2 regions of the Arthrobacter sp. sptzw32 genome follow, and region 2 is predicted to be linked to the other one. Evidence: riboswitches for the same ligand, from Rfam matches in the RefSeq annotation. Region 2 holds a riboswitch; the other holds the start of a gene.

Region 1 (7,756 bases), on a different contig from region 2:
AGTTCCACGGTGGCCGAGTCCACCAGCCTCGCTCCCTTCCCCGAAGGCCTGATCAGCACCAAGGACGCCATCGAGCGGATCGTTGCGGCACTTGAGGCTGCCGTAGGCACCATGCGGAAGGTCCACGATGAAGTCGACGAGGAAGATCCCACCTCGGCCGATCTCCTGCACGAGTTCATTCTGAAGCTGGAACAGTTCGCATGGATGGTGAACGCCGAAAACATGAAGCCCACCGCCAGCGTCACTGCACCTGACGCACAGTAGTCCCGCTGCCCGCACGGGCAGGATCTGCAGGCGCCCGTCACCGGAGGGTGTCCTCCGGTGACGGGCGCCTCTTGCTGTCCGGGCCGCGCCTCTTACGGCGCCTTGGGCACCTTCCGCAGCACGACGGCGGCGAAGACTGCCGCCGTCGCCATCAGCACCAGCCCGATTGCGGCGGTGATATGGACGCCGGAGTCGAACGCGGCGCCGGCTGCCTGCCGGAGTGCGTCAGCAAGGGGTGCCGGAAGGCTTGCTGCGAGCTCCATCGCTCCTGCCAGGGTTTCGCCGGCACGTGCGCTTTCGTGCCCGGGGGCGGCAGCAGCAAGGCCTTCCGGGAGCCGCAGGTTGTGCTGGTAGGAGGCTGTGAGAATGGAGCCCAGCACGGCGGTTCCCAGCAGGGCGCCCACCTCATAACCCGTCTCTGAGATCGCTGATGCTGCCCCCGATTTTTCCGGCGGTACGCTGCCGAGGATGAGGTCATTGGAGATGGTCTCCGCTGTTCCTACGCCAAGTGCCAGGACCAGCAGGGCAGCGAGCAGCAGTGCCGGGCCGTTGGTATGGCTGCCGAAGGTTACCATGCTGTAGCCGGCGGCACTCATGGCCAGTCCGGCGCCAACCACAAAACCCGGACGGATCCTCCGCACCACCGGCACCACCGCCAGGCCCGCCACAACGGTTGCCACCAGGGCCGGAACCATCGCCACTCCTGCTGCGGAAGGAGACATTCCCTCGAGGAGCTGAAGGTGCTGGGCCAGGAAGAGGATGAAACCGTTGAAGGAGAACAGCGCCAGGACATTGGCGGTGATGGCCATGCTGAACACGCGGTTGCGGAACAATGACATGTCCAGCAGCGGGCACTCGAGCCGCTGTTGCCGGCGGACAAAAACGGTACCCATTACCAGGCCGAAGGCCGTACTCCCCATTGCCAGTGCGCCGAAACCTTCAGTGGCGGTTTCCTTGATGCCGTAGACCACCGGAACCATGGTGAGCAGCGAGAGCAGGATGCTCGGCACATCCACCCTTCCAGGCGCCGGATCCCGGGATTCAGGGATAAACGCCGGGCCGAAAACCAGCAAAGGGATCATGATGGGCACAGCGACCAGCAGGACCGCTCCCCACCAGAACTGCTCAACCAGCCACCCGCCAAAAATAGGCCCGAGCGCCGCGCCTCCGGAGAAGCCCGCAGCCCAAATGGCGATGGCCAGCCGCCGGCGGTTCGGGTCCACGAAGATGTTGCGGATCAAGGACAGGGTGGAGGGCATCAGCATTGCCCCGAAAAAGCCCAGCGCGGCCCGTCCGGCTATCAGCCAGCCGGCGTCGGGTGCGAAGGCGGTTACTGCTGATACTGCCGCGAAACCAATGCTGCCGGTAATGAGCAGCCGGCGGCGTCCGATCCTGTCGCCGAGGCTTCCCATTGCCACCAGCAGCCCGGCCAGCACCAGCGGGTAGGCGTCCACAATCCATAGGAGTTCCACTCCCGTGGTGCCCAGCGCACTGGCTATGGCGGGCAGCGCGAAGGTCAGCGCCGTATTGTCCACGGCAACCAAAAGAACCGGAAACATCAGGAGGGCCAGTGCGAGCCAATCGCGGCTGCCGCCGTTCGCAGAACCGGCGCGCCGCACGGTGGTGGCGGTGATGTTCGATGGGGAAGCAGGGGAAGACATCATCCTGGAACTATACCGTCCGGACGGTACAGTTAAGAAACCGGCCGCGACAATGCATGATGGAAGCCATGCCCCGAAAACCTGTAGCGCGAGACGCTGTCCTGGACGCCTTCGAAGAACTCCTGATTGACGTGGGCGAAAGGGCAGCCACCTTGGAGGCGGTGGCCAAGCGGGCCGGTGTTTCCAAAGGCGGCCTGCTGTACCACTTTCCCAACAAGGACGCCCTGATCACCGCCACCCTGGAACGGCTGGACCGGCTCGCAGGGGAAGATTTCGCTGTCATGGCGGCCGCGCCGGAGGGGGCGGCGGCGTACTTCATCCGGTCCTCGCTCTGGTCTGACACCCCTATGGACCGTTCCTTTGTGGCCGCAACGCGCCTGGCTGAGGTAGCCCATGAAGATGCCCGGCGCCGCTTTGCCGCCATCCAGCAGCGATGGCTGGACCTCATCGGCAAGGACGTTGGCGCGCCGATGGCAAAAGCAGTGCTGTACATGGGGGACGGGCTGTACTTCAACGCCATGTGGGAAAGCGGGCCATCGGGAAACCCCGCTGACAGGCAGGCGGAGGTGGACGAACTCCTTGCCGCCGTCCACCGGCTGAGGGGTTAGCCGGTATTTGCTCCTGCGCCCGGGGCGTAGGAGAATTGGCCATGTGCGGGCCGTGACCGGCCGCAAGAAAAAACAAAATGAATAGCCTTTGATCTGCGGCGGGAGAGTTCTGCCGGAAGGTACTGGCAGGCGCCGTAGGAGCAATACCTCCCCAGGAATCTCACAGGCCCATGTACCGCCGCGGCGAGGCAACTCTGGAAAGCAGCAGGCTGTCCGCAGAGGCATCCGGAATTTGGATACCAGGACTGCTGTGCTCACCGACGGTGCAAGCGGGCAGGCGGAAGCCGGCGTCGCGGAAACTCTCAGGTCCAATACAGAGCGGGGAGGGACCCGAATCGATGCGGCATACCCTGACGCCGCCATAACCATGGAGTTCCTCGTGACTGTATCCTCGGCCTCCGCCACTGCCGCCACCGCAGGCCACGCTTCTTCAGCTGCGGCCGCCGCTTTCGTTGACCGGCACATCGGCGCCCGCCGGGAAGACGACGTCGCCACCATGCTCAAGGCCATTGGCTACGACACCGTGGACGCGCTGGTTGACACCGCCGTCCCCAAGGACATCCGGCAGGACACTGCACTGGAACTGGCAGGCGCGCTCAGCGAGGTGGAGGCGCTGGCTGAACTGCGAAGGCTCGCAGCCAAAAACAAGACCGCCGTGCAGATGATCGGCCAGGGGTACTACGACACCGTGACGCCCCCGGTGATCCGCCGCAACATCCTTGAGGGCCCGGCCTGGTACACCGCCTACACCCCCTACCAGCCCGAGATTTCCCAGGGCCGCCTGGAGGCGCTGCTGAACTTCCAGACCATGGTCCAGGACCTGGTGGGCCTGCCGATCGCGAACGCTTCCCTGCTGGACGAAGCAACCGCGGTGGCCGAGGCCGTCCTGATGATGCGCAGGGCAAATAAGAATACAGAAGCCCGCGACGGCAAGACGGTGTTGGATGCCGACTGCCTGCCGCAGACCATCGCCATCGTCAGGGGCCGCGCCGAGGCGCTGGGTTTTGAGGTTGAGGTCGCAGACCTCTCCAAGGGCCTGCCCGACGGCGTCATCAACGGTGTGGTGCTCCAGCAGCCCGGTGCTTCCGGCCGGGTCTTCGACCACACCGCCGTGATCGCCGACGCCAAGGAGCGCGGTGCCCTGGTGACAGTGGCGGCCGACCTGCTCGCCCTGACCCTCATCACGCCTCCGGGGGAGCAGGGCGCGGACATCGCCGTCGGCTCTGCCCAGCGCTTCGGCGTCCCGCTGTTCTACGGCGGACCGCACGCCGCCTACATGGCCGTGCAGAAAGGCCTGGAGCGTTCCATGCCCGGCCGCCTGGTGGGTGTTTCCAAGGATTCCGCCGGGGTTCCTGCCTACCGTCTGGCCCTGCAGACCCGCGAGCAGCATATCCGCCGCGAGAAGGCCACCTCCAACATCTGCACCGCCCAGGCGCTGCTGGCCATTGTGGCCTCGATGTACGCCGTCTACCACGGCCCGGAGGGACTGAAGGCGATCGCCCGGTCCGCCCACGCGCACGCCAGGATCCTCGCCGCTTCCCTTGAAGGCGCCGGCTTTGAGGTGCTGCACAGGAGCTTCTTCGACACCGTCACCGTCTCCGCGCCCGGCAAGGCTGCGGGCATCGTGGCTGCCGCCGAGGCCAAGGGCATCAACCTGCGCAGTATCGACGCGGACACGGTGGGCTTCTCCACCGATGAGACCACGACGCCGGATGTCGTCGACGGCGTCCTGGCCGCCTTCGGTGCCCCGCCGGCAGAGGTGACAGGAGCGTTTGTCCTGGACGCCGCCGTCGAGCGCTCCTCGGACTTCCTGCAGCATCCGGTGTTCAACACCTACCGCTCGGAGACGCAGCTGCTGCGTTACATCCGGAAGCTTTCAGACCGGGACCTGGCGCTGGACCGCACCATGATCCCGCTGGGCTCCTGCACCATGAAGCTGAACGCCACGGCCGAGATGGAAGCTATCTCCTGGCCGGAGTTCGCCTCCATCCACCCCTTTGCCCCGGACTCGCAGACCGAGGGCTGGCGTGAGCTGATATCCGGGCTCGAAGCGGATCTTGCGGAGATCACCGGATACGACCAGGTGTCCATCCAGCCGAACGCCGGCTCCCAGGGTGAGCTCGCGGGCCTGCTTGCCATCCGTGGCTACCACCACTCCCGTGGGGACCAGCAACGGAACGTCTGCCTGATCCCGGCGTCGGCCCACGGCACGAACGCGGCCTCCGCCGTCCTCGCGGGCATGAAGGTGGTGGTGGTCGCCACCGCGGCCGACGGCACCATTGACCACGCCGATCTGTACGCCAAGATCGAGGCCAACAAGGACGGGCTGTCCTGCATCATGATCACCTACCCGTCCACCCACGGTGTGTACGACGCCGACGTGCGCGAGGTCTGCGACGCCGTCCACGCCGCGGGCGGCCAGGTGTACGTCGACGGTGCCAACCTGAACGCTTTGGTTGGCCTCGCACAGCCGGGCAAGTTCGGCGGCGACGTCTCCCACCTGAACCTGCACAAGACCTTTTGCATCCCGCACGGCGGCGGGGGCCCCGGCGTCGGCCCGGTCGCTGCCAAGGCACACCTGGCACCGTTCATGCCCGGCAACGCGGCCACCTGGACTGAAGGGAAGGACGTCCCGGTCTCGGCCTCGAAGTACGGTTCCGCCGGCGTGCTGCCCATCTCCTGGGCCTACGTAAAGCTCATGGGCGGTCAGGGGCTCACCGAGGCCACCAAGTCCGCCCTGCTCGCCGCGAACTACATCGCCGCGCGCCTGGACGATTCCTTCCCGGTCCTGTATACGGGAGAAGGCGGGCTGGTGGCCCACGAGTGCATCCTGGACCTGCGCGAACTGACCGCAAGGACCGGTGTCACCGCCGAGGACGTGGCCAAGCGCCTCATCGACTACGGCTTCCACGCCCCCACCCTGGCGTTCCCGGTAGCAGGGACCCTGATGGTGGAACCCACCGAATCGGAGGACCTCGCGGAGATCGACCGGTTCATCGAGGCCATGATCACCATCCGCGCGGAGATCGACCAGGTGGCCGACGGCGACTTCGCTGTCACCGACAGCCCGCTGCGCAACGCTCCACACACCGCCGCGGCCGCCATCAGCAGCGACTGGAACCGTGCCTACCCGCGGGAGCAGGCGGTGTTCCCGGTCAAGTCGCTCCGGCAGGACAAGTACTTCCCGCCGGTGGGCCGCATCGACGGCGCAGCAGGGGACCGGAACCTTATCTGCTCCTGCCCGCCGCTGTCCGAGTTCGAGAACTGAGGACCGGCGCCATGACGGAGAAGTACACCGCGCTCTACGACGAGCACAAAAAACTGGGCGCGTCCTTCACGGACTTCGGCGGCTGGCAGATGCCCCTGAAATACAGCTCCGAACTCGCAGAACACCACGCCGTCCGCAAGAGCGCCGGCCTGTTCGACCTCTCCCACATGGGCGAGGTCTGGGTCACCGGCCCGGATGCCGCAGCGTTCCTTGATTACTCCCTGGTGGGGAAGATGTCCGCCATGGCTGTGGGCAAGGCCAAGTATTCGCTGATTTGCAACGAAGACGGCGGCATCATCGATGACCTCATCGTCTACCGGCGCCCCGAAGGCACCGGAAGCGACGGTACCAACGTCTTCCTGGTGGTGCCCAACGCAGGCAACGCCGCGGTGGTGGCCGCCGCCCTTGCCGAACGCGCCGCCGGCTTCGACGTCGTGGTTGACGATGCGTCCGCAGCCACCTCGCTGATAGCCGTCCAGGGCCCGAAGGCGCAGGAGCTGCTGCTCCGCCTCGTCCCCGCAGCGCACCACGCCCTGGTGACGGAACTGAAGTACTACGCTGCCGCTGAGGTTCCGCTCCTGGTGTCCGGTGCCGGGATGGATCTTCTGCTGGCCCGCACCGGCTACACCGGCGAGGACGGGTTCGAGATTTTTGTAGCGAACGACGACGCCCCCGGCCTTTGGCAGGCACTCCTCGCCATCGCGGAGGACGGGGAACTGACGCCGGCGGGCCTGGCCTCCCGCGACTCCCTCCGCCTGGAGGCGGGGATGCCGCTGTACGGCAACGAGCTGTCCCTGCAGAGTGACCCCTTCGCCGCCGGGCTGGGACCCGTCGTCGGGCTTTCCAAGGAAGGCGACTTTGTGGGCAAGGCAGCGCTGGCGGCCAAAAAGGAAGCCGGTGCGGGCACGACGTCCGGCCGCAGGCTGGTGGGGCTCAAAGGCCTGGGCCGGCGCGCCGGCCGGGCACACTACCCGGTCCTCAACGACGGTGCGGTCATTGGCGAAGTCACCTCCGGCCAGCCGTCACCCACCCTGGGATACCCCATCGCCCTGGCGTACGTCGACGTCGGGTTCACCGCCGCCGGCACCGCCCTCGAGATTAACCTCCGAGGCAAGGCAGAGCCCTTCGAAGTCGTCAACCTCCCGTTCTATCGACGCCCCACGTAGGTTTTCGTGGTTACCTTGGCCCGCCGCCTTGGTGATGCCTTGGCCGCTCCACCCAACCCGATCACGCACGTTTTAGTTAGGAACCACCATGGCTGTCGGAGTCTTTGACCTTTTCTCGATTGGGCTCGGGCCGTCCAGTTCTCATACCGTGGGGCCGATGCGGGCTGCGGCCGTTTTTGCGGAGGAGTTAGAGTCTTCCGGTGCGCTGGACCGGGTGGCGTCGTTGCGGGTTGACCTGTATGGGTCGCTCGCGGCGACGGGCCATGGGCATGGGACGATGACGGCGATCCTGCTGGGGTTGGAGGGGTTCCATCCGGAGCTGATTCTGCCCGATGAGGTGGAGGAGCGGCTGGCGGCCATTGCAGAGACGGGGATGCTGCAGTTGGCTGGTGCGGTGGCCCTGCCGTATGGGGTCAAGGACATGGTGCTGCGGCCGCTGACCGTCCTGCCGCGGCACACCAACGGGATGACCTTCACAGTGTCCGACGCCGGCGGCAATGTCCTGCATACGGCGACGTTCTTTTCGGTGGGCGGCGGGTTCATTGTCCGGGAGGGTGAGGAGGACGCGGCGCGGCAGGAGCTGGAGGAGTCCAAGAAGGAGCTGCCGTTGCCGTTCCGGACCGCTGCGGAGCTGTTGGAGCATTGCCGGGAGACCGGCCTGGGTATCAGTGATGTGATGCGGGTGAACGAGGAGGACAGCCGGACTCCGGAGGAGATCCGGGCGGGTCTGTTGCATATTTACTCGGTGATGGAGGGCTGCGTAGCCACCAGCCTGAAGCGTGAGGGTGT
Region 2 (7,756 bases):
TTCTCCGACGCGATCATCTCCAGGCCGTCACGCTGGCGGGTCAGTTCGTCGTCGATCTTCGCTGCGATCTCAGGATCCAGGGCGGACAAGTCCGCGTCCAGGGACGGGGAGACCACCTGCTCGAAAGCTGCCGTGGCCGTCATGCCCGCGCCGCTCACAGCTCGCCGCCGTTTGCTGCAGCGTACTCTTCAGCGGACAGCAGCGGACCCTCTTCGGTCACGGCTACCTTGAAGAGCCAGCCGGCGCCGTACGGATCGTTGTTGATCAGGGCGGGGTCGGAAACCACTTCGTCGTTGGTCTCCACCACCTCGCCGGTGACAGGCGCATAAAGGTCCGAGACGGACTTGGTGGATTCAACCTCGCCGCAGGTCTCCCCCGCGGTCACCGTGGAGCCCACCTCGGGCAGGTCCACGTAGACGATGTCGCCCAGCGCTTCGGCTGCGACGGCCGAAATACCAATGTTGGCAGGGCCGGATCCGTCAGCAGCAACCCACTCGTGCTCGGCGGAGTACTTCAGTTCAGCAACAACTTTTGCCATGTGTGTTTCCTTAGGTAGGTGTGTCAAGTGAGAGAGCGTCAGGCCAAAAGGCGCATCAAGTGAGTGGGCGTTGGGACAGAACGCGCATCAAGTGAGAGAGCGTCGCTACTGCTGGCGCTTGTAGAACGGGAGCGGCACTACCTCGAACGGCTCCGGCTTGCCGCGGAGGTCAATCTCCAGGGCGGTGCCGGGGTTGGAGTGTTCGACGTCGACGTAGGCCAGGGCGATCGGGTACCCCAAAGTGGGGCTTGGCTGGCCGGAGGTCACCTCGCCCACGACGTTGCCGTCCTTGAGGACCGGGTAGTGGCTGCGGCCGGCGCGGCGGCCCAAACCTTTGAGCCCCACGAGCCTGCGGCCGGACGTGGAACCGGCGCCCAGTGCATTGAGTTCGGCCAGCACGGCCCTGCCGATGAAGTCCGATTCCTTGGCCAGCGAAACAACGGGGCCCAGGCCGGCGGCGTAGGGGTTGCCCTCGCGGGAGAGTTCGTTGCCGTACAGCGGCATGCCGGCTTCCAGGCGGAGCGAATCTCGGCAGGCCAAGCCAGCGGGGATAAGGCCGTGCCCGGCGCCGACCTCCAGCAGGGCGTTCCACAGTCCGGGTGCATCCTCGTTGGGGATATAGATTTCGAAGCCGTCCTCGCCGGTGTAGCCGGTGCGGGCCAGCAGCAGCTCCTGGACAGTACCGTTGACCGCGATGCCTACCTCAACGGCCGCGTAGTACTTCAGTTCCGTCACCAGCGGGTGCTGCTCAGTCGGAACCAGTGCCAGCAAAATGGCCGCCGCGTTCGGTCCCTGCACAGCGACCAGCGAGGTCTCCGCGCTGACGTCCTCGACGGTGACATCAAAGTTGGCAGCCCGCTCGGCCAGGGCCGCGGCCACTGCTTTGGCGTTGCCCGCGTTGGGAACCACGAGGTACTTCGCTGTTCCGTCCGCAGCCGCGGGAAGGCGGTACGTGATGAGGTCATCGATGATGCCGCCGTTTTCCTGGCAGATCAGCGTGTACTTGGCCTTGCCCACAGCCACGGCGGACAGCTTGCCAACCAGGGCGTAGTCCAGGAAGGCTCCTGCGTCGGGGCCGGTGACCCAGACCTCACCCATGTGGGAGAGATCGAACAGGCCGGCGGCGTTGCGCACGGAGTGGTGCTCAGCCAGTTCGGAGCTGTACTTCAGGGGCATCTGCCAGCCACCGAAATCGGTGAAGGATGCCCCGGCAATCTTGTGCTGCTCGTACAGCGCGGTGTAGTTCTCCGTCATCACAAATTCCTTAGTTCTCAAACTCTGAAAGTGGTGGGCAGGAGCAGACCAGGTTGCGGTCCCCTGCTGCGCCGTCGATGCGGCCCACCGGCGGGAAGTACTTGTCCTGCCGGAGCGAGGCCAGGGGGAATGCAGCCTGCTCACGCGGGTAGGTCCGGTTCCATTCGGAGGAGACGACGGCGGCTGCCGTGTGGGGTGCGTTGCGCAGCGGGGACTTCTCCACAGTGAAGTCACCGGCAGCCACCTGGTCGATTTCCTTGCGGATGATGATCATGGCTTCGATGAACCGGTCGATCTCCGCGAGGTCCTCGGACTCGGTGGGCTCCACCATCAGGGTGCCGGCCACGGGGAAGGACAGCGTGGGGGCGTGGAAGCCGAAGTCGATGAGGCGCTTGGCCACGTCCTCGGCGGTGACGCCGGTCTTGGCCGTGAGCTCGCGCAGGTCCAGGATGCACTCGTGGGCAACCAGCCCGCTGGTACCCGTGTAGAGGACGGGGAAGTGCTCGTTTAGGCGTGCCGCCACGTAGTTCGCGGCGAGCAGCGCGGACTTGGTTGCCTCGGTGAGGCCCTGCCCGCCCATCAGCTTCACGTAGGCCCAGGAGATCGGGAGCACGCCCGCGGAGCCGAAGCGCGAAGCGGAGATTGCGACGCCGTGCCCCTCCTCGTGCGCTGCCTTGTTCGCGTCACCCGGCATGAACGGCGCCAGGTGCGCCTTGGCTGCAACCGGGCCGACGCCGGGGCCGCCGCCGCCGTGCGGAATGCAGAAGGTCTTGTGCAGGTTCAGGTGGGAGACGTCGCCCCCGAACTTGCCCGGCTGTGCGAGGCCAACCAAAGCGTTCAGGTTTGCACCGTCAACGTACACCTGGCCGCCGGCGGCGTGGACGGCGTCGCAGACTTCGCGAACATCGGAATCGTATACGCCGTGGGTGGACGGGTAGGTGATCATGATGGCCGAAAGGACGTCCCTGTGGGCCTCAATCTTGGCTTCCAGGTCGGCGTGGTCGATGGTGCCGTCGGCTGCGGTGGCCACCACAACCACCTTCATGCCGGCGAGGACGGCGGACGCGGCGTTGGTGCCGTGGGCTGACGCCGGGATCAGGCAGACATTGCGCTGGGCCTCGCCGCGGGAGTGGTGGTAGCCCCGGATGGCAAGCAGGCCCGCGAGCTCACCCTGGGAGCCGGCGTTCGGCTGGATGGACACCTGGTCGTACCCGGTGATCTCCGCAAGATCCGCTTCAAGCCCGGAAATCAGCTCACGCCAGCCCTCGGTCTGGGAATCCGGAGCGAACGGGTGGATGGAGGCGAACTCCGGCCAGGAGATAGCTTCCATCTCGGCCGTGGCGTTCAGCTTCATGGTGCAGGAGCCCAGCGGGATCATGGTGCGGTCCAGCGCCAGGTCCCGGTCCGAGAGCCGGCGGATGTAACGCAGCAGCTGTGTTTCAGAGCGGTGGGTGTTGAACACCGGGTGCTGCAGGTAGGTGGAGGTGCGCAGCACCGGTTCGGGCAGTTCGAACCCGGACGCCTCCACAACCGGACCGGCGCCAAAGGCGACAGCAACCGCGGAGAGCACCTCCGGCGTCGTGGTTTCATCGACTGACACGCCAACTGTGTCCGCATCCATGAGGCGCAGGTTGATGCCGCGGGCTTCGGCGGCGGTGATCACCTTGGCGGCCTTGCCGGGCACGCGGACGGTGACGGTGTCGAAGAAGCTCTCGGACACCAGTTCGCGGCCGGCAATCTTCAGCGTGGTGGCCAGGGCGCGGGCGTTGTTGTGGACGGTTTCGGCGATGGCCTTCAGTCCGTCGGGGCCGTGGTAGACGGCGTAGAACGACGAAACGATAGCCAGCAGCGCCTGCGCGGTGCAGATGTTGGAGGTGGCCTTCTCGCGGCGGATGTGCTGCTCGCGGGTCTGGAGGGCCAGGCGGTAGGCGGGGACACCGGCGTCGTCCTTGGACACACCGACGATGCGGCCCGGAAGGGTGCGCTCCATGCCCTGGCGGACGGCCATGTAGGCTGCGTGCGGACCGCCGAAGAACAGCGGGACGCCCAGGCGCTGGGTGGAGCCGACGGCGATGTCCGCGCCCTGCTCGCCCGGCGGGGTGATGAGGGTGAGGGCCAGGAGGTCGGCGGCGACGGTGACCAGCGCGCCGCGGTCTTTCGCCTCGGCGATGACGGCGGACTGGTCCCAGACGCGGCCGGAGACGCCGGGCTGCTGGAGGACCACGCCGTTGATGTCGCCGTCGGGCAGGCCGTCCGTGAGGTCGGCGATTTCCACCTCGAAGCCGAGGGCTTCGGCGCGGCCCAGCACGATGGCGATGGTCTGCGGGAGGAGGTCGGCGTCGAGGACAGTTTTGCCATCCTTGGCCGTCTTGGACTTGTTGGCCCTACGCATCAGGAGGACTGCTTCGGCGACTGCGGTTGCCTCGTCGAGGAGGGAGGCGTTGGCCACCGGGAGTGCGGTGAGGTCCTGGACCATGGTCTGGAAGTTCAGCAGCGCCTCGAGCCGGCCCTGGGAGATCTCGGGCTGGTACGGCGTGTAGGCGGTGTACCAGGCGGGTGCTTCGAGGATGTTGCGGCGGATCACCGGCGGAGTCACGGTGTCGTAGTAGCCCTGGCCGATCATCTGCACGGCCATCTTGTTCTTGCCCGCAAGCTTGCGGAGCTCGGCGAGGACCTGGACTTCGCTCAAGGCGCTTTCGAGGGTGAGCGGCGTGTCCTGGCGGATGGAATCTGGGACCGCACTGTCAACGAGGCCATCAACGCTGTCGTAGCCAACGGCCTTGAGCATGGTGTCGATGTCGGACTGGCGGCGCGCGCCGATATGGCGGTCTGCGAAGGTGGTAGGGGACGAATGAACCGTCATGAGAGGAACTCCATAATTCAGGTGGCGCCTAAGCTCCACGTTGATTCGGGTTCCTCCCCGCTCTGTATCGGACCTGAGAGTTTTGCGTTGCCCTGCGTTTTGCAGAGCGCCACTTGCACCGTCGGTGAGCCCGGTTGCCCGGACTGCTTTCCAGAGTTGCCTTGCCGCGGCGGTACGTGGGCCTGAGAGATTCCTGGGGAGGATTTGCTCCTACGGCGCCTGCAGAACGTACCGGCAGGACTCTCCCGCCGCAGATCATCAGCACATGCCACTGTTCGGTGACACGGCTCACACGTTACCGTGTTAGGGCGCGGGATGCAAAATTACCGTCCGATGGTTCGGGAATTCTGTCCCTTACCCGGCCGCCCATCGCAAGTGGACGACAGCGGGATGTCCCCCGCCGTTGACAGTCGCGGCGCGCCGGCTTCCGTCAGCCTTCTTCCGGCGCGGTAGCTACAGTCGGCGCCTGCGCGTCGGCTGCCAGGGCCTTGCGCCGGCGGTAAATCTGGATGCCCATGGCTGCGGGGATCACAGCCAGGGCGGTGGCGCGCATCCAGGGCCGGTCCAGCACGTGACCGGTTAGTGCGTCCAGGGAGAAGGGGCCGGAACCACCGATAGTGAACGCCACTGCCGCCAAACCCAGCACCGCCGGGTACTCCAGGCCGCCCTCAGTGGCAAAAAAGCCGTTCGGCGCGTGAACGCTTGCAGCCACACCCATCGTGGTTGCAGCGGCGGCGCCGGCGGCAGGGGTAGCCAGGCCCAGGGCCAAGGCAACACCTGCTCCAGCTTCACCTACACCGGCGAGGATTGCGCTGGGTTTTGCGGGACGGAAACCCATGGCGTGCATGCCCTTGCTGGTACCTTCGAGCCCTCCCCCGCCGAACCACCCAAAGAGTTTTTGGGATCCGTGAGCAATAAGAACACCTCCAAGCGCAACCCGGAAAAGGCTTTGCGCCGCGGCTGCTGCCTCAGGACTGGTTGTTACGTGGCTCATCAGACTCCTCCTTGGGTTGGCTGTGCCGGTGCTGTACCTTGCCATTTTGACGCAGAAAGCCACCACTGCACCCCTCCAATTTTCTGCGAAGAAGTTCCTGCTCCTTGGAGTGCGTTCTTCTGCCGAGCACGTGACCCGCCCAGAAGGCCAGGACAAGCAGATCGACGACGGCGAGCGCCAGGCCGATCTGCGTTCCCCCTGACGAAGTGCGTGCCGCATGGGGCAGGATGGGTGCCAAGGGAGGCGTTATGGATTTTGATGTCCTGGTAGTCGGAGCCGGACCGGCGGGCATGGCTGCCGCAACACGGGCAGCGGAGCTCGGTGCGCGTACCGCCGTTGTTGAGCGTGCCCGGCTGGGCGGCACTTGCGTGAACTCAGGTTGCGTGCCCACGCGGGTGCTGGCGAAGACTGCGCGGTTGTACAGGGAAGTGCGCACCGCCCGGGACTACGGAATTGTGGTCCACGAGCCTGCGGTGGACTGGCCGCAGCTGGTCCGGCGGGTGCGATCAACCGTGGACCGCGTACTTGACGCCAAAGCGTACAACGAGGCCATGCGGCAACTGGACATCACGTTCCTTCAAGGGGATGCAGCGTTCAGCGGGCCGCAGGAAATGTTGATCGGCGGGCGCCCGGTTACCGCTGCTTCGGTCATCCTGTGTGTGGGCGGAAGTGCCCGGAGGCTGCCCATCCCGGGCGCGGAGCACGCCGTGCTGCCTCACGAAGTCTTGGACCTTCCTGAACTTCCCAGCTCCGTCGCAATTATCGGCGGCGGCCACACCGGTGCGCAGCTGGCCACGATCTTCGATGCCCTTGGATCGCACGTTACCCTTTTGGACCTCGCACCGCGCATCCTCACCACCGAGGACGATGACGTCTCCATGGCGGTCACGGAAGGCTTCCGTGACCGCGGCGTGAACGTGGATGTCGGCATCCGTGGTGTGGATGGCATTGAGAAGCACGACGGCGGAGGCCTGGAAATCCGCTGGCAGGGCGGGGACGGCGCGCAGTCGGCACAGGTGGATGCAGTGATCATGGCTGCCGGCTGGCCGGCGAATATTGACGGCCTCGGTCTGGAGGCGGCAGGCGTCGCCGCTGGGAGGGGAGCTATCCCGGTGGACAACTACCTTCGCTCCAACGTCCCGCACATTTTTGTTGCCGGAGACGCGAACGGGACGTCCATGCTGGTACAGGCCGCTGTCTTTGAGGGTGAGACTGCCGCAGAGAATGCCGTCCTGGGAGCGCGCCGGACCACGCCGCACCACCTGCTGCCGGAGGGCGGGTTCACGGACCCGGACTACGCCGGAGTGGGCCTCACCGAGGCGAAGGCCAGGGAACGCGACGCGGAGTGCGCCGTCGTCGTCGTTCCCTATGCGTCGGTGGAACGTCCCATCATCGATGACCGGGAGCAGGGGTTTCTGAAACTGGTTACGGACCGGCACCGGGAGCTGATACTCGGCGCACACGCGGTTGGCGAGAACGCAGTCGAGGTCATCCAGGCAGTTGCGTCCGCAATGGCCGCCGGCACAGACGTGGCCACCCTTGCACGCGTGAAGTTTGCCTACCCGACGTACAGCTCAATAATCGGTCGCGCGGCACGGCAGGTGGTGCGGGGAGCAACGAAAGAGTCCTGGTGAGCGGACTAAATTCGTCGTAGTTTTCCACGGACTCTTACCTCGCCTTTAGGGTATTCCGGGGAAAATACGTGGAACAACCGCACCATCATCATTGTTGTTAAAGGCAATGATGACTCTTCAGGAATCGGACCTGACCACACTTTCTCCCACCCGTTTATGGGTTCCCAAACACGTGCTGATCACGAGGGCCGCAGCAGACCTGCCCCACACAGCTGACATCCTTCGGCGCTGCGAGCGTGCCGGTGTTGACGATGTCCGGTTCCTGCCAGGGAACGCCTTGACAGGGCTGCGCGGTGCCAGTGAGCGCGAAACGTACGCGTCCGCGAAGAACACGCTTGCGGTGGTCGTGGCCCCGCCCAGCGTCCTCAAACCGCAGCCAATCCCGCCGAGCGCTGACTGGCGCATCGACCTCGCCAAGGGTTGCCCCGCCCACTGCCAGTACTGTTACCTGGCCGGATCCCTGCAGGGTCCTC

Evidence for each region. A riboswitch is a leader RNA that binds a small molecule or an ion and turns the genes downstream of it on or off. The one in region 2 is predicted to bind glycine.
Region 1: it holds a riboswitch for glycine, as region 2 does, so the genes downstream of both, gcvP (aminomethyl-transferring glycine dehydrogenase) here and gcvP (aminomethyl-transferring glycine dehydrogenase) in region 2, are expected to answer to the same signal.

Annotation. Positions count from the first base shown of each region.
Region 1 is NZ_JBNHEZ010000010.1:16,063-23,818, forward strand. It holds gene AC5RVN_RS16485 (Dps family protein) at 1-264, shown strand, start outside; gene AC5RVN_RS16490 (MFS transporter) at 357-1,928, opposite strand; gene AC5RVN_RS16495 (TetR/AcrR family transcriptional regulator) at 1,994-2,533, shown strand; glycine riboswitch at 2,623-2,721, shown strand; gene gcvP (aminomethyl-transferring glycine dehydrogenase) at 2,901-5,801, shown strand; gene gcvT (glycine cleavage system aminomethyltransferase GcvT) at 5,813-6,967, shown strand; gene AC5RVN_RS16510 (L-serine ammonia-lyase) at 7,056-7,756, shown strand, end outside.
Region 2 is NZ_JBNHEZ010000004.1:317,359-325,114, reverse strand. It holds gene glyA (serine hydroxymethyltransferase) at 1-143, opposite strand, end outside; gene gcvH (glycine cleavage system protein GcvH) at 155-538, opposite strand; gene gcvT (glycine cleavage system aminomethyltransferase GcvT) at 644-1,792, opposite strand; gene gcvP (aminomethyl-transferring glycine dehydrogenase) at 1,803-4,655, opposite strand; glycine riboswitch at 4,708-4,814, opposite strand; glycine riboswitch at 4,816-4,913, opposite strand; gene AC5RVN_RS10400 (DoxX family protein) at 5,086-5,649, opposite strand; gene AC5RVN_RS10395 (hypothetical protein) at 5,696-5,851, shown strand; gene AC5RVN_RS10390 (dihydrolipoyl dehydrogenase family protein) at 5,898-7,283, shown strand; gene AC5RVN_RS10385 (spore photoproduct lyase family protein) at 7,393-7,756, shown strand, end outside.